4 regions of the Streptomyces chrestomyceticus JCM 4735 genome follow, and region 3 is predicted to be linked to each of the others. Evidence: riboswitches for the same ligand, from Rfam matches in the RefSeq annotation. Region 3 holds a riboswitch; each other region holds the start of a gene.
The links. Region 3 has a riboswitch for cobalamin ahead of EJG53_RS36005 (GHMP family kinase ATP-binding protein). Riboswitches for the same ligand answer to the same signal wherever they lie in the genome.
Positions count from the first base shown of each region.

Region 1: it holds a riboswitch for cobalamin, as region 3 does, so the genes downstream of both, metE (5-methyltetrahydropteroyltriglutamate--homocysteine S-methyltransferase) here and EJG53_RS36005 (GHMP family kinase ATP-binding protein) in region 3, are expected to answer to the same signal.
Region 2: it holds a riboswitch for cobalamin, as region 3 does, so the genes downstream of both, EJG53_RS31805 (cobalamin biosynthesis protein) here and EJG53_RS36005 (GHMP family kinase ATP-binding protein) in region 3, are expected to answer to the same signal.
Region 4: it holds a riboswitch for cobalamin, as region 3 does, so the genes downstream of both, EJG53_RS09190 (CoA-acylating methylmalonate-semialdehyde dehydrogenase) here and EJG53_RS36005 (GHMP family kinase ATP-binding protein) in region 3, are expected to answer to the same signal.

Region 1 covers NZ_BHZC01000001.1:8,673,208-8,677,362, forward strand. Annotated here, with positions in the region: gene metE (5-methyltetrahydropteroyltriglutamate--homocysteine S-methyltransferase) at 132-2,450, opposite strand; cobalamin riboswitch at 2,617-2,850, opposite strand; gene EJG53_RS37505 (cupin domain-containing protein) at 3,230-3,658, shown strand; gene EJG53_RS37510 (SDR family oxidoreductase) at 3,705-4,155, shown strand, end outside.
Region 2 covers NZ_BHZC01000001.1:7,271,848-7,276,002, forward strand. Annotated here, with positions in the region: gene EJG53_RS31800 (cobyric acid synthase) at 1-1,455, opposite strand, end outside; gene EJG53_RS31805 (cobalamin biosynthesis protein) at 1,496-2,530, opposite strand; cobalamin riboswitch at 2,662-2,808, opposite strand; gene EJG53_RS31810 (hypothetical protein) at 2,973-3,218, opposite strand; gene EJG53_RS31815 (inorganic phosphate transporter) at 3,256-4,155, opposite strand, start outside.
Region 3 covers NZ_BHZC01000001.1:8,220,829-8,224,983, forward strand. Annotated here, with positions in the region: gene EJG53_RS35995 (ATP-grasp domain-containing protein) at 1-177, opposite strand, end outside; gene EJG53_RS36000 (cysteine synthase family protein) at 174-1,217, opposite strand; gene EJG53_RS36005 (GHMP family kinase ATP-binding protein) at 1,214-2,122, opposite strand; cobalamin riboswitch at 2,342-2,566, opposite strand; gene EJG53_RS36010 (cytochrome P450) at 3,082-4,155, shown strand, end outside.
Region 4 covers NZ_BHZC01000001.1:2,225,761-2,229,915, reverse strand. Annotated here, with positions in the region: gene EJG53_RS09195 (acyl-CoA dehydrogenase family protein) at 1-830, opposite strand, end outside; gene EJG53_RS09190 (CoA-acylating methylmalonate-semialdehyde dehydrogenase) at 836-2,335, opposite strand; cobalamin riboswitch at 2,541-2,713, opposite strand; gene EJG53_RS09185 (short-chain fatty acyl-CoA regulator family protein) at 2,790-4,155, opposite strand, start outside.

The sequences.
Region 1 (4,155 bases), 450 kb from region 3:
GTTTACGGTCCTCGGCGGTCAGGCGCTGTCGGCCGGAGTCGTGCGCGCCTTGGAAGCCCCCGGAAATCGGCGGGAAAAACGGCCGGGAAGGCGCGCGGACGCACCTCCCGGCCGTCACCGGGTTCACCGGATCACGACACCGGCAACTCCCCGCGCACCGTCCGCGCCGCCGTGACCAGGTTCTTCAGCGAAGCCCGCGTCTCGGGCCAGCCCCGGGTCTTCAGACCGCAGTCGGGGTTGACCCACAGCCGCTCGGCCGGGATGGCGCCGAGGCCCTTGCGCAGCAGGCTCGCCGCCTCCTCGGCGCTCGGCACGCGGGGCGAGTGGATGTCGTACACGCCCGGCCCGGCCTCCCGCGGATAACCGTGTTCGGCCAGTTCACGGGCCACCTGCATGTGCGAGCGCGCGGCCTCCAGGCTGATCACGTCGGCGTCGAGATCGTCGATGGCCTGCACGATGTCACCGAATTCGGCGTAGCACATGTGGGTATGGATCTGTGTCCGGTCCCGCACACCACTGGTGGTGAGCCGGAACGCCTCGGTGGCCCAGGCGAGGTACGCGGGACGGCCGGCGGCGCGCAGCGGCAGCGTCTCGCGCAGCGCCGGTTCGTCGACCTGGATGACCGAGGTGCCGGCCGCCTCCAGGTCGCCCACCTCGTCGCGCAGGGCCAGCGCCACCTGCCGGGCGGTGTCGCCGAGCGGCTGGTCGTCCCGGACGAACGACCAGGCGAGCATGGTGACCGGGCCGGTCAGCATGCCCTTGACCGGACGGTCGGTGAGCGACTGCGCGTACCGCGTCCACCGCACCGTCATCGGCTCGGGCCGCGAGATGTCGCCCGCGAGGACCGGCGGACGGACGTACCGCGTGCCGTACGACTGGACCCAGCCGTGCTGCGTGGCGAGGTACCCCGTCAGTTGCTCGGCGAAGTACTGGACCATGTCGTTGCGTTCGGGCTCGCCGTGCACGAGGACGTCGATGCCCGCCTCCTCCTGGAAGGCGAGCACCTCACGGATCTCGTTCGCGATGCGCTCCTCGTACCCGGCGGTGTCGAGGCGCCCCGCCCGCAGGTCGGCGCGCGCGGTGCGCAGTTCGGCGGTCTGCGGGAAGGAACCGATGGTGGTCGTCGGGAGCAGCGGCAGGCCGAGGTGGGCCCGCTGGGCGGCGGTCCGTTCCCCGTACGGCGCGGAGCGGCGGCCGTCGGCGTCGGTGACGGCGGCGGTACGGGCCCGTACGGCGGGGTCGTGGGTGATCGCGGAACCGGCGCGGGACGCCAGGTCCGCGCGGTTGGCGGCCAGTTCGGCGGCGATCGCGTGGGTGCCGTGCGCGAGGCCGCGGGCGAGCGTGGCGATCTCGGCGGTCTTCTGCCGGGCGAACGCCAGCCAGCGCAGGACCTGCGGGTCGATGTCCCGCTCGGCGGTGGCGTCCAGCGGTACGTGCAGCAGGGAGCAGGAGGCGGCCACGTCGACCCGGCCGGCCAGGCCCAACAGCGTACCGAGCGTGGCCAGCGACTTCTCGTAGTCGTTGATCCAGATGTTGCGGCCGTTGACGACACCGGCGACCAGCCGCTTGCCGGGCAGCCCGCCGACGGCGGCGAGCGCGTCCAGGTTGCCCGCCGCGGCCTCGGTGAAGTCCAGTGCGAGACCGTCGACAGGCGCCTTGGCGAGCACCGGCAGCGCTTCGCCGAGCTGGTCGAAGTACGAGGCGACCAGCAGCTTCGGACGGTCGGTGAGCGCGCCGAGGACGCGGTAGGCGCGCTCGGTGGCGTTGAGGTCGGCCGGGGTGTGGTCCTGCACCAGGGCGGGCTCGTCGAGCTGTGCCCACTCGGCGCCGGCCGCACGCAGGTCCGCCAGCACTTCCGCGTAGACGGGCAGGAGCCGGTCGAGCAGGGTCAGCGGGTCGAAGTCGGCGGCGACACCGGGGGCCGGCTTGGCCAGCAGGAGGTAGGTGACCGGGCCGACGAGGACCGGGCGCGGCGTGTGGCCGAGCGCGAGCGCCTCCCGCACCTCGCCTACCTGTTTGGCGGAGTCGGTGGCGAAGACCGTGTCGGGACCCAACTCGGGAACCAGGTAGTGGTAGTTCGTGTCGAACCACTTGGTCATCTCCAGCGGCGCCACGTCCTGCGTGCCGCGCGCCATGGCGAAGTAGCCGTCCAGGGCGTCGGCGTCGACGGCGGCGCGGTGCCGTTCCGGGACGGCTCCGACCATGACGCTGGTGTCCAGCACATGGTCGTAGTACGAGAAGTCACCGGTCGGCACCTCGTGGATGCCGGCGTCGGCCAACTGCTGCCAGTTGGAGCGGCGCAGGTCGCGCGCGGTCTCCCGGAGGGCGTCCGCGGTGACGCGGCCCTTCCAGTACCCCTCGACGGCCTTCTTCAGTTCCCGGTGCTGTCCCTGGCGGGGGTAGCCGTACACGGTGGCCCGTGCTGCCGCGGCTGCGGGCTTCGCTGTCACGGAACTCTCCTTCGCGAGCGTGATCTTCTCCGAGCCCGGTGACCGGACGAGAACGCGAAGGAATGACGCGCCGGGCGAGCCACGGAGCGTCCGACGACACCCGTGCCCGCCTGCCATGACACGCCGACCCGCCCTCGAAGGTCACCGGAAGGTCCGCGCACGTACGGACGCGCGCGGGCAACGGGCAGGTCTTCGGACTCGCGGGCACGCCTGCCGGAACGTCACGTCGTCCGGCGGGCACCTACTGGCCGTCGCTTCCCGGATCCGCGGCCCGGATCCAGTGCGTATGACGGCGGTCGTTCCCGCTCACCGCTGCGGGGCAGTCCCGGATTCCCACCGGGTTCCCTCTTACGACGCGCCTGCCTGGCGGGCAGGGCGAACCAGTTGCACCGGACAGCGTAGATCGGCTGCGCCTGGTGCCGACACCCCTGTTCACATGGTGGTATGTGAGGTGAGACACGGGGGAGGGGTGGGCAGGGGTGGGAACGGGCGGGTGCGGCGGGGCCGAGGTTGAGGTTCCGTACGGTGCCCTGGATGCGTACGCCTCCCGGATGCGTACGGTGCCCCGGATGTGTCTGGATCGGTGCTCACCGGGCATGCCGGGGGTCTGAACAATGGAACATCTCTCGGTTGGGCCGTGCATCGGCGGGCCGTCCGCCGAGCTCTGGTGCTGTACGTCGGAAGCAGGAAGCACGGGTACGGACACCGGCATCGCACGCCGGGGCGGCACTGCCGTCCCAACCGGCCCTGGCTCCGGAGCCGAAGAAGGAGGACCCGGCATGCCCGGCACCCACGAGCACCAGCACCCGCACTCGGAGGCATGGAAGACCGCGCTCACCGTGCTGCAAGAGGTCGCCCCGCCCGCGATCCCGGAGAGCGCGCACGTGTCGACCGTCCAGATCGAGTATCCGCCCGGCGACCAGGGCGCCCCGCCGCACCGCCACCCCGGTCCGGCCTTCGGCTACGTGGTGGAGGGCGAGATGCGCTTCGAGTTGGAAGGCGAGCCGGAGCGGATCGTCCGCGCCGGGGAAGCGTTCTGGGAGCCCGGCGGCGACGTCATCCACTACCAGGACGGCAACGCCCGCACCGACACGCGCCTGCGCTTCGTCGTCACCATGCTCTGCGAGCCGGGGCAGCCGATGTTGGTCCTGGTCGACGACGAAGAACTCAAACAGCGCGCCCACCTGCGCGCACCCCGGCAGTCCTGACGCCTCTCCGCCCCAGCGGGCGCCCACAGCGCGAGGAGTTCACGAAGTGAAGATCGTGGTCATCGGAGGCACCGGCCTCATCGGGGGCAAAGTGGTCGGCAAACTCACCGAGCGCGGTCACGAGGCCGTGCCCGCCGCGCCCAGTACGGGCGTCAACACCCTCACCGGCGAGGGCCTCGACACCGTGCTGGCCGGAGCCCAGGTGGTCGTGGACGTGGCCAACTCGCCCACCTTCGAGGAGTCGGCGGTCCTGGAATTCTTCACCACCTCCACCCGCAACCTGCTGGCCGCCGAGGCGAAGGCGGGCGTCACGCACCATCTGGCGCTGTCGATCGTCGGCATCGACGGCCTGCCCGACAATGGCTACTTCCGGGCGAAGGCGGCCCAGGAGCGGCTGATCAAACAGGGGCCGGTTCCCTACTCGATCCTCCGGGCGACCCAGTTCTTCGAGTTCGTCAAAGGCATCGCCGACACTGCCACGGACGGTGAGACCGTAC
Region 2 (4,155 bases), 950 kb from region 3:
GTCCGCGTGCTCCTCGATCAGGTCGCCCAGCTTGTCGAGCTGCTCCTCGCGCAGTGCGGCGAAGCTGGTGTCCGGCGCCGGGTCGAACGCGCGGCCCGCGTCGGCGGCCACCCGCCGCAGGAACGCCCGCCGGAAGCCGTCGCTCTCCAGTGAGCCGTGCCAGTGGGTGCCCCAGACGGTCCCGGAACGGCATCCCGCCAGGAAGGGCTCCCCGCCGTCGATCTCCGCCACGCCATGGTGGATCTCGTACCCCTCGACCGGCTCGCCCAGCGCCTCGCCGGACGGCCGGGCCAAAGCCTTCTCCACCGCGAACCGGACGCGTACGGGCAGCAGGCCCAGCCCGTCCACCGTCCCGGCCTTCGACTCGACCTCGTCCTCGATCCGCTCGCCCAGCATCTGGAAGCCGCCGCAGATGCCCAGCACCGGGCGTCCTTCCGCGGCCCGCCGCCGCACCGCGTCCGCGATGCCGCGCTCGCGCAGCCACTGGAGCGCGCGGACGGTGCCTCGGGTGCCGGGCAGGACGACGAGGTCGGCGTCGGCCAGTTCCTCGGGGCGGTCCACGAAGCGCACCACGACGCCCGGTTCGGCGGCGAGCGCGTCCACGTCCGTGAAGTTCGACATCAGCGGTACGGCGGCCACCGCGACCCGCAGCACGTCGGCGCCGTGCGGCGGCGCGACGACGCTCTCGCGGACCGCGCCGCGCAGCGACACCCGGAGGCCGTCCTCCTCGTCGATGCCGAGGCCGTGCGCGAACGGCAGCACCCCGAGGGTGGGCCGTCCGGTCAGCTCCTTCAGCATGTCCAGACCGGGCTCCAGCAGCGTCACATCGCCCCGGAACTTGTTGACGAGATAGCCCGCGACCAGTGCCTGGTCCTCCCGGGACAGCAGCGCGGTGGTGCCGAAGAAGGAGGCGAACACCCCGCCCCGGTCGATGTCGCCGACCACCACGGCCGGGATACGGGCGGCGCGCGCGATCCCCATGTTCACGATGTCGGTGCGCCGCAGGTTGATCTCCGCCGGGCTGCCCGCGCCCTCGCAGATCACCGCGTCGTGCGTACGCCGCAGCTCCTGGAGGCAGTCCGTGACCGTACCGAGCAACTGCTCCTGACGGCCCGCGTGGTAGCCGCGCGCGCTCAGCTCGCCCACCGGCTTGCCCATGAGCACGACCTGGCTGCTGCGGTCACTGCCCGGCTTCAGCAGCACTGGATTCATCAGGGCGCTCGGCTCGACGCGCGCCGCCGCGGCCTGCATGGCCTGCGCCCGCCCGATCTCCGCGCCCTCGCGCGTCACGAACGAGTTCAGCGACATGTTCTGCGCCTTGAAGGGCGCCACCTTGACGCCCTTGCGGGCCAGCCAGCGGCAGATGCCCGCCGTCACCACACTCTTGCCCGCGTCGGACGTGGTGCCCGCCACCAGCAGCCCGCCGCCGAGCGGTGCTTGACCCGGTCCGTTCACGTGGCACTCCTCGCCGTCCGCACTGCGCTGCTCCCGCTGCTCACTTGGCCCTCCCGGTGGTACGGGGGCGGCGTACCGCTCCGGCCGTGATGGATCGGCCTACCGTTCCTGCCGTACGGGATCGCCGTACCGCCCCGGCCGCCAGCCGCCCCCCGACCGTGACCGCCAGCGCCAGCGCGCTCACCCGGCGCGACAGGGTCACGGCCCGCTCGATGTCCGGCACCGCGACCGGCCGGCCCGCGTCGCCGTTGAGCACCGGCCGGTGCTCGACCCGGCCGCCGTACGCCAGGGTGCCGCCCAGCCGCACCCCCAGCGCCCCGGCGAACGCCGCCTCCACCGGGCCCGCGTTGGGGCTCGGGTGGGACGGGCCGTCCTGCCGCCAGGCGCGCAGCGCGCCCCGCCGGTCCGGGCCCGCCAGCACCGCCAGCGCGGCGGTCAGCCGGGAGCCGGGGTAACCGGCCACGTCGTCGAGGCGGGCCGAGGCCCACCCGAACCGGCGGTGGCGCGGCGACTTGTGCCCCACCATCGCGTCCAGCGTGTTCACGGCCCGGAAGGCCAGCAGCCCCGGCACACCGGCGGCCGCGCCCCAGACCAGGGCGCCGACCACCGCGTCCGAGGTGTTCTCGGCGACGGACTCGACCACCGCGCGCGCCATCTGCTGCCCGTCCAGGGCCTGCGGGTCGCGCCCGCACAGGTGCGGCAGCCGCTCGCGCGCCACGTCCAGGTCGCCCGCCGCGAGCGCGCCGCCGACGGCCCGCGCCTCGCGGCCCAGCGAAGTGCCGCCCAGGACGGCCCAGGTGGCGGCGGCGGTCAGCGCGACGGAGGCGGGGAAGGCGGCGGGGGAGCGGCGTACGGCGCGGTCGAGCAGCGCGGCACCGGCGGCGGTACCGCCCGCGAGCAGCGCGGTGTGCAGGGCGCCGGTCCCTCGGTGGTCGCGCCACAGACGGCGTTCCACGGCGGCCGCGGCCCGCCCGAAGGCGGCCACGGGGTGACCGCGCCGGGGATCGCCCACGACCAGGTCGCCGAGGAAGCCGAGGGCCGCGCCGCACGCGTAGCCGGCGTGTTCGGCACGCATCGGATCAGACCGCCGTCGCGCCTCGGAGGGATGGCGTGGGGGTACGTCCAGCAGATTGCGCACTGCGGCCGGGCATGGCGGTAGGTCCTCACTCAGGGTCCGCGCCCTGGCTCGACGGGTACGGCGACGAGAGTCTCCTGGCTCCCCGGATCGGCGCTTCCCCCGGCCTTCCAGTCCGTACGGGAACCTGCGTCGCGGGACGCGGACCGTGGCCCTTGGTGGAGGGGCGCTCCCCGGTGACAGTGGCGGGACCGCGCCGGATTCTCACCGGACTTCCTCATCTGTCGCCGATTGGCTCCGGCAGTCCACCACGCTCCGCCAAGCCCGTCAACTCACGCTTGACCTGCGGCGGGGGCGGTGGTGGCGTCTGTGTCCCACGCCACAGGCGTCCGGTGGCCGCGGCGGGGATGCCGCGGCCACCGGACGCCCGGGGTGCCGCGCCTCAGGCGGCGACGATCAGGTAGATCCCGTACGCCACGGCCGCCGCGCACAGCGCGAAGCAGACGTACGCCCCGGCCCGCGCCGCCCCGCCGGAGGCGGCGGGCCCGTCGGCGGTCACCGGCGTGCCCTCCTGCTGCGGCTTGCGGGACGTGCCGACGATGCCGAGGGTGAACAGGCCCACGATCCCGACCGTCACGAACAGCGTGACGCCGAAGACCTGGCCGAGGGCGGCCCAGTCGATGCTCATTGCGTTCTCGTTCCTTCGTGAGAGCCGTGCGGCCGGGTCAGCCGGCGGCCGAGCCGGCCTTGGCGCGGCGCCGGGCGCTCTTCTCGTGCGGGCGGGCGGCCACCGGGACGGCGATCACCGGGGCGGTGCCGACCGGGTCCGTGATCCGGGTCTCGGCGACCGTGGGGGCCGGGATGGCGACCGGGCCCGCGGGCGGCGGCGAGACGGCCTGCAGGGCGGCGGTGACGACACCGGCGGGCTCGGCGGCCGGGCCCTCGTTGACGTTGGTGTGGTCCACCGGCTTGCGCCGGGAGGCCGCCCAGATCGCGCCGCAGACGGCGAGCGCCAGCACGGCGACGGTCGCGATGCCCCAGTCGCCCTGGTCCGCCAGGAGAGCGGCGCCCGCCGCGACCAGCCCGGCGGCCGGCAGCGTCAGACCCCAGGCGGCGGCCATCCGGCCCGCCGTGGACCAGTGCACCACGCCGCCCTTGCGGCCCAGGCCGGAGCCCATCACCGAACCGGAGCAGACCTGGGTGGTGGAGAGCGCGAAGCCGAGGTGGGAGGAGGCCAGGATGGTGGCCGCGGCGCCGGTCTGGGCGGCGAAGCCCTGCGGCGGCTGGATGTCGGTGATGCCCTTGCCCATCGTGCGGATGATCCGCCAGCCGCCCAGGTACGTGCCGAGCGCGATGGCCAGGCCGGCCGAGGCGATGACCCACAGCGGCGGGTCGGCGTGCGGGGCGACGACGCCGCCGGTGATCAGTGCGAGGGTGATCACACCCATCGTCTTCTGGGCGTCGTTGGTGCCGTGCGCGAGGGAGACCAGCGCGGCCGAGGCGATCTGCCCGGCGCGGTAGCCCTTGGCGGTGTCCTCCTCGGCGCGGTTGCGGGCCAGCCGGTAGGTCAGCCGGGTCGCGGCGGTCGCGGCCAGACCGGCCACGATCGGCGCGGCGACGGCCGG
Region 3 (4,155 bases):
CGTGTCGAAGGTGTCGGTCTCCACCACGTCGAGGGCGCCCGCGGGCAGCCGCTCCAGCTCGTACGCGTAGTACGCGGGGTCGCGGGTCAGCAGCCGCAGCGGCTCGCCCAACTGGGCGGCGGCGCGCGTCAGGTGGCCCAGCCCGAAGGTGAGCGCTTCCAGGCAGACCACGGTCATGCGCGCGCCTCCGCACGGCGGGACGGCCAGGGGGCGCGGTTCCACGCCATCGTCGACCAGGGCATGGACATCTCCTCGGGGCTGCCGACCTCGGCCGGCTTCAGTGCGGCCAGGTCCACGGCCTCCCGGTGGCGGGCGTAGACCCGTTCCACGTAGCGGTGGCCGGTGTCGGCACCGATCACCAGGTGGAGCCGGTCGGGGTGGCGGCGGGACTCGTAGGTGGCGGTCAGGTAGGCGGCGCCGGTGGACAGCCCGGCGAAGACGGCGTGCTCGCGCAGCAGGGCGACGGCGCCGGACATGGCGTGGGTGAAGTCCATCCAGTGGACCGCGTCGTACAACTGGTGGCGGACGTTGTCGAAGGGGATCGAGGAACCGATGCCGGCGATGATGGCTTCCGGGTCGTGGTGGTCCTGGCTCCCGAAGGTGACGCTGCCGAACGGCTGCACCCCGACCAGCCGGACACCGGGATCGCGGCGGCGCAGATGCCGCACCAGGCCGCCGGTCGAGGCTCCCGACCCGACGCCGCCGACGACCGTCGGGGTGCGGCCCGGCAGGGCCCTGGTCACCAGGTCGGCGACCTCCTGGTAGCCCAGGTAGTGGATGTCGTCGTGGTACTGCCGCATCCAGTGGACGTCGGGCCGTTCGGCGAGGATCTCCCGGACCCGCCGGACCCGCAGCTCCTGGTCGAGCTTGAGGTTCTTCGACGGTCTGACCTGCTCGACCGTCGCGCCGAGGATCTCCAGTTGGGCGAGGGTGGTGGCGTCCACGGTGGTCGAGGCCACGATGTGGCAGCGCAGGCGGTAGCGGTGGCAGGCCAGCGCCAGGGCGTAGGCGTAGATGCCGCTGGAGCTGTCTATCAGGGTCTGCCCGGTACGGACGGTGCCCCGGTCGAGCAGCCGCCGGACGGCCGCCAGCGCGGAGTAGATCTTCATCGACTCGAACCGCAGCAGCACCATGCCGTCCGTCAGTTGGACGAGGTCGGGTCTCTTGAGGGCGTCGGCTATGTGGGGATGGGTGCCGACTGTGTCGGAAGGTGTCACGCGTAGCCTCCTTGGGCGAAAGAGCACTGGTGACCGAGCGAACGGAAGAAGGCGGACAGCTCGCCCTTCAGGGACGGCGCCGGCCGGCCGCTGAAGAGGTAACCGACGAGCGATCCGGTGTGGGCGACGAAGACGCCGTCCGCCCCGAACTCCTCGCGGTGGGCCAGGACGGTCTCGAAGGTGTGCTTGGGCAGCACCTCCTGGGACAGCGCGCTGCTGAAGGTCGCGGCCCGGGCCACGGCTGCCGGGTCGCCGGAGGCGAAGCCCTTCAGGAGGTCGGTCAGGCACCGTTCGTACTCCGTGGCGCAGCGCCGGTAGTGCCGCCGCAGCACCGGTGTCACCGCGGCGGTGTCCACCGTGCCCGGCTCCATGACGAACGCGGTGTGGAAGCCGATGCCGGTGCCCAGCCGCCGTACGACCCGGTGCCGTCCGCTCAGGTAGAGCGCGAACTCGTCGAGGAACACGCTGTCGGCGCGCTCTATCGCCGACAGGACGCGGAGGACGGCCCCGGTGTCGTACGGCAGCGAGAAGAGCCGGAACAGGCAGCGCAGGGTCGCCACGATGTCCGCCGTCGAACTGGCCATGCCCACCCCGACGTGCAGGTCCGAGTGGGAACTCCAGCGGCCCGGCGGCAGCGTCCGGCCGAAGTGCTCCAGGAAGAGCCGCGCGGCCGTGGCCGCCTTCGCGCCGAGGGGCGGTGCGTCGGGCGTTGCGGCGTGCGGTTCGTCGCCGGGGACGGCGTCCGGCGAGAAGTACACCCAGGAGTGCCGGTCCACGGGGAACGAGACGATCGCGATGTCCGCGTCACCGCCGGGGCGCAGCGGGCCCTGGAACAGCTCGCCCAGCGTCCCCTGGCAGACGCCGGAGACCCACCGTGCCGGGGCGCCGTCGGGGGTGGTCAGCATCGGGCACCGTACAACGGCCGTGCCGGGCCCGGCCGTCGGCCGCCCCGGAGACATTCCCTGCGGTATTCCTCGCTCACGAACACGCCCTCTCTCGCCGCACCCGGCCCGAGGATTTCGGCCGGTGAGTGAGAGGGCGGCCGCGCCGGGACGCGCGTTGCTCCGCCTGCACCGCCGACCCAGCCCTCGAGGTCACCGTGGACAGCGCGTACGCCGGTCCTCGCCCGTACGCGCGCAGTGGCAGGTATCCGGACTCATGGGCATGTCGGCCGGGCCTTCCGGCAACAGCTACCGGCCACCGCTTCCCGCACCCTTCGACCGGGTCCGGTGCTCCATCGGCGGCTTTCGCTCCCACTCACCGCTGCGGGACAGTCCCGGATTTCCACCGGGTTCCCTCTTACGACGCCCCACGGAGAGTGGCGCGAACCGACTGCGCACATCAGCGTAGAGGCGTTCCCGCCACCGCAACAGAGAGGTCTGTGTGGTTGTCTCGATTGGTGCCGCTGACAGGCGCGGGAAGTGTGCAGTACGGGCGCGCGGCCCGCGGGAGCCTGTCACCAGCGATCCTGCGGTGCAGCACACCGCCCGTGCCCCGCCTCAAACATGTCATGTCAGTACGTCTCCTCACGGTCCCGCAACAGATCCACCCGCTGGACCCGGTGGCCGATTTGAGCCTCCGGGCCCTCAGCTGGAGAGCCGCACGGGAGCCCTGGGGCCGATGTGGCCCGTGATCGGACTCCTTCCCCTCACCATCGGCCGGCCCGCCCGGCACGCTAGAGGAGCGTCAGATCAAGGACTCGGGCGACGCCGGTTTCGGCCAGGACAGTTACCAGCAGATCTACGCGGACGAGGCGAGCCGGAAGGCCCCCGGCCGCCGGTGACGGACGATGATGGAAGCTCACTCCCGCCGTGCGGGCCACTCCGCACGGCGGGGCCGGGCTGTCAGTCAGGAGGCGTTGGCCATGCGGATCCCTGGACCCGAGCCCCGGCCGGACGGCGGGGCGGGGGCGGTCGCCGCGGCGGGCGGACTGCACACCTACCAGTTGCGACTGCACGCGGAGTACGGGCCCGTCGTACGGTTCCAACTGCCGGGCGCGGAGACGGCCGTGTCGGTCGCCGACCCCGTACTGCTGGAGGCCACGGCCCACATCGACAAACGGCCGGAGCGGCTGTTCGCGTTCCTGGCCCCGCTGTGCGAGGCGGGCAACTTGCAGGTGATGCCGGCCGAGGAGCACACCCCCTGGCGGCGTGTCCTGCTGTCGGTGCTGGCCGGACGCCCGTCCCACGAGCGGCACTTCGAGCGGTTCACCGCGCTGGCGGCCGGACTCGCCGACCACTGGGGCGAGCAGGCGGGCCACGGGCCCGTAGCGCTGCAGAAGGGCCTCACCGAGCTGTCGCTCCGGATGATCTGTGCTTACGCGCTGGAGGGCGAGGCCGCGGACCCGGAGGGCGTCGTCACGGCCTTCGAGGAGGTGCTCACCGAGTATTTGGGGCGGCTCTACCAGGTGCCGGTACCGGGCACAAAGGAGGAACGCGCCGAGCGGGCGGCCCGGGCCCTCGCCTACCTGCGCGCGACGGTCGACCGGGTGGTCGCGGCGCACCACTCCGGGGGCCGTGCGGACCGCAGCGATCTCGTCGGGGCACTGGTCGAGGCCGGTGAGCGGCCCGCGCGCATCCGCGACACCGTCATGATGACGCTGCTGGCCGCCCACCACACCACCGGAGTCGCCGTCTCCTGGACCCTGTACCTCCTGGGCCGTCACCCCGAGGCGGCCGAGCGGGTCGCCGCCGAACTGGACCGCGTACTCGGTGACCGTGCCGTGCCCGAGTACGCCGACCTGCGGCACCTCAGCTACCTGGACATGGTCCTGAAGGAAGCGATGCGGCTCTACCCGCCCGGCCCGTACGGCGCGCGGGAGACGGCCGGGCCGCTCGTCCTGGGCGACTACGAACTCCCGGCCGGGACGACGGTGTTCTACCCGTTCTGGGCCGTGCACATGAACCCCGACCACTGGCCCGAGCCCGAGAAGTTCGTC
Region 4 (4,155 bases), 6.0 Mb from region 3:
CGGTCCGCGAGGTACGCCTGCGCCGCGTGCAGCGCGCTCTGCCCGCCGCCGAGGGAGCAGGCGGCGATGCCGAGGCGGCCGCCGTTCAGCCCGCTCATCGCGATACGGAAGCCGTCGCCCTCGGCACCCAGCAGCCGGTCGGCGGGGACACGCACCTCGTCGAGGAGCACCTGCCGGGTGGGCTGCGCGTTCCAGCCCATCTTCTTCTCGTTGGCGCCGAACGACAGCCCCGGATCGTCCCGCTCGACCAGGAACGCCGAGATGCCGCCGGGCCCGTCCTCGCCGGTACGGGCCATCACCACGTACACCTGCGAGGTTCCGGCGCCGGAGATGAACTGCTTCACGCCGGTCAGCACGTAGTCGTCGCCGTCGCGCACCGCGCGGGTGCGCAGCGCCGCCGCGTCCGACCCGGCGCCCGGCTCGGTCAGGCAGTAGCTGCCCAGGTCGGCCATCGAGCACAGGCCGGGCAGCCAACGGGCGCGCTGCGCTTCGTTCCCGTACCGGTCGATCATCCAGGCGACCATGTTGTGGATGGAGAGATAGCCCGCGATGGACGGGCATGCGGTGGCCAGTACTTCGAAGACCAGCACGCCGTCCGCGCGGCTCAGCGCGGACCCGCCGTGCTCCTCCCGTACGTAGATCCCGCCGAGCCCGAGCCCGGCGGCCTTGCGGAGCACGTCCACGGGGAAGTGCTTGTCCTGGTCCCAGGCCACGGCGTGCGGCGCGATGTGCTCCTGCGCGAAGTCCAGCGTCGTCTCGACGATGGCGAGCTGGTCGGCGGTGAGCGAGGTCAGCGCGGCGGCCGGGGTGGCGGTGGTCATGACGCTCATCGCTCTCAGCCCATCGTCGGGAGGGTGAAGCTCGCGCCCTCCTTGACCCCGGAGGGCCAGCGCGAGGTGACGGTCTTGGTGCGGGTGTAGAAGCGGATCGCGTCCGGGCCGTGCTGGTTGAGGTCGCCGAAGCCGGACCGCTTCCAGCCGCCGAAGGTGTGGTACGCGACCGGCACCGGGATCGGCACGTTCACGCCGATCATGCCGGTGTTCACCCGGCGGCTGAAGTCCCGCGCGGTGTCGCCGTCGCGGGTGAAGATGGCCACGCCGTTGCCGTACGGGTGCTCCGTGGGCAGCCGCAGCGCCTCCTCGTAGTCCGCGGCCCGTACCACCGACAGGACCGGGCCGAAGATCTCCTCCTGGTAGATCCGCATGTCCGGGGTGACCCGGTCGAAGAGCGACGCGCCCGCGAAGAAGCCGTCCTCGTGGCCGGGGAGGGTGAAGTCCCGCCCGTCGACGACCAGTTCGGCGCCCTCGGTGACGCCGAGGTCCACGTAGGCACGGACCCGGTCCAGCGCGTCCCGGCTCACCAGCGGCCCGAAGTCGGCGTGCGGGTCGTCGGAGCGGCCGATGCGCAGCGTGCCGACCCGCTCCTTGAGCCGCGCCACCAGCGCGTCGGCGGTCTCCTCGCCCACCGGCACGGCGACCGAGACCGCCATGCAGCGCTCGCCCGCCGACCCGTACCCGGCGCCGACCAGCGCGTCCACCACCTGGTCGAGGTCGGCGTCCGGCATCACGATCAGGTGGTTCTTGGCGCCGCCGAAGCACTGGGCGCGCTTGCCGTGCGCGGCGGCGGTCGCGTAGATGTGGGCGGCGATCGGGGTCGACCCGACGAAGCCGAGCGCCTCGACCCGCGGGTCCTCCAGCAGCGTGTCCACCGACTCCTTGCCGCCGTGCACGACGTTGAGGACGCCCGGCGGCAGCCCCGCCTCCAGGAACAGCTCGGCCAGCCGCAGCGGCACCGAAGGCGCCCGCTCGGACGGCTTGAGGATGAACGCGTTGCCGCAGGCGACGGCCGGCGCGATCTTCCACAGCGGGATCATCGCGGGGAAGTTGAACGGGGTGATCCCGGCCACCACGCCGATGGGACGGCGCAGCGAGTGCACGTCGATGCCGGTCCCGGCGTTGTCGGTGAACTCGCCCTTGAGCAGGTGCGGGATGCCGGCCGCGAACTCCACCACCTCCAGGCCGCGCTGGAGGTCGCCGTGCGCGTCCGCGACCGTCTTGCCGTGCTCGCTGGACAGCAGCCGGGCCAGCGCGTCCCGCTCGCCCTCCACCAGGCGCAGGAAGTTCAGCAGGACGCGGGCGCGCCGCTGCGGGTTCCACTCGCCCCACTCGGGCTGGGCGGCCGCGGCGTCGGCGACGGCGGCCGCCGTCTCGCCCGGGTCCGCGAGCGGCACCCGGGCCTGCACGGTGCCGGTGTTGGGGTCGTACACGTCGCCGTAAGCACCCGATGTTCCCGGTACGTGCTTGCCGCCGATGAAATGGGTCAGTTCTCGGACCATGGGGGCCTGCTCTCGTCAGGTGTGATCCGGGGATGGCACGGCCGGGCCCGCGGGCCGCGCGGATGGCGCGCGGTCCGTGGCGGGGCCGTGGGACGCGAAAGGCGTGGAACCGTCAGCGCGCGGGCGGTGCCGCGGGCCGGGCCGGATCACCTGGGCTGGGGGTACGCACCGGTGCCATGCGTGTCTGCTCCATCCTCGTGGACAACACGGAACAACACCCGCGGCCGGTATCCTGGCTTCCGGATCTCCGTGCGCCGCCCGCCTTCCCGACGCACCCGCGTCAGTGGCGTGTTGCCCGACGTCGCACTCCCCGGTCACAGTGGCGGGACCACGCCGGATTCGCACCGGCTTCCCTGCACCGCGGGCCTACGTCACGAACATATAGTTGGACGTCCTAGTAAGTCCAGGGGGATCGGTGATCCGCAGGGTGCTCCGGGGCGCGTGGGTGGGCCCGTCAGTCCTCCCGCACCGGATACGGCACGAACGTGCTGCTGTTCTCGTCGATGACCAGCGCGCGGCCGAGGGGCGGCACGGCGCGCTGCGGGCACTCCAGGCGTTCGCAGACCCGGCAGCCCATGCCGATGGGGGTGGCGGCCCCGGCGTTGTCCAGGTCGAGGCCGTCGGAGTAGACCAGCCGGGACGCGTGCCGGATCTCGCAGCCGAGGCCGATGGCGAAGGTCTTGCCCGGGTCGCCCCAGCCGCCGCGGTGCCGGGTGACGGTGCGGGCCGTCCACAGGTAGCGGCGGCCGTCCGGCATGGCGGCGATCTGGACGTGGATACGGCTGGGCGCGGTGAACGCCTCGTAGACGTTCCACAGCGGGCAGGTGCCGCCCGCCCGCGAGAAGTGGAAGCCGGTGGCGGACTGCCGCTTGGACATGTTGCCGGCCCGGTCGACGCGGACGAAGGAGAACGGGACCCCGCGCCGGCGCGGCCGTTGCAGGGTGCTCAGCCGGTGGCACACCGTCTCGTACCCGAGGCCGAACCGGTCGGTCAGCCGCTCGATGTCGTACCGCAGCTCCTCGGCCGCGGCGTGGAACGGGCCGTACGGCAGCACCAGCGCCGCCGCGAAGTAGTTGGCGACCCCGATCCTCGCCAGCGACCAGGCCGTCGTGCCCTCCTCGAAGTCCTCGGAGGCGGGCCGCGACAGCTCCTCCCCGGCCTCCAGCAGCGCCAGTTGGGTCGCCATGCGGAAGGCGCGCTGCCCGGGCCGCAGCCCCGCCGACAGGCGCAGCACCCGGGAGGACGGATCGTAGTGGTGCAGCGGACCGTCGGGTGTGTCCACGAGGTGTACGCCGTGCCTTTCGGTGAGCCGGGCGGTCAGGGCGCGTCCCACCTCACCGGGGCGGATACCCAGCTCGGCGGCGAGTGCCTCGGCGGTGGTGTCGGCCTCGTGCAGATAGTTCTGCCGCCGGTAGAAGAACTCGCGGATCTCCTCGTGCGGGGAGAGCGGCGCGGCCGGGTCGCTGCCGTTGCCGTCCCGGCCCTCCGCCACCTCCGCCAGGCGCTCGGTAAGCGCCTGGTTGCGCTGCCCGAGGCCGAGCAGCACCGACGCCACCGCGGGCTGCCGGGAGGCCAGTTCGGACAGGTCGGTGGGGGAGACCCGGCCGGCGGCCAGCTCGTCGGCGAGCGCCTCGCGCAGGTCGGCCAGCATCCGGCTGGTGTCGCGCGCGGAGAAGAAGCCGGGGTCCACCCCGAAGGTCTCGGTCAGCCGCAGCAGTACGGGCACGGTCAGCGGCCGTGAGTCGTGCTCCATCTGGTTCAGGTAGCTGGGCGAGATGGCCAGGACGCGGGCCAGCGCCGCCTGGCTGAAGCCGCGCTCC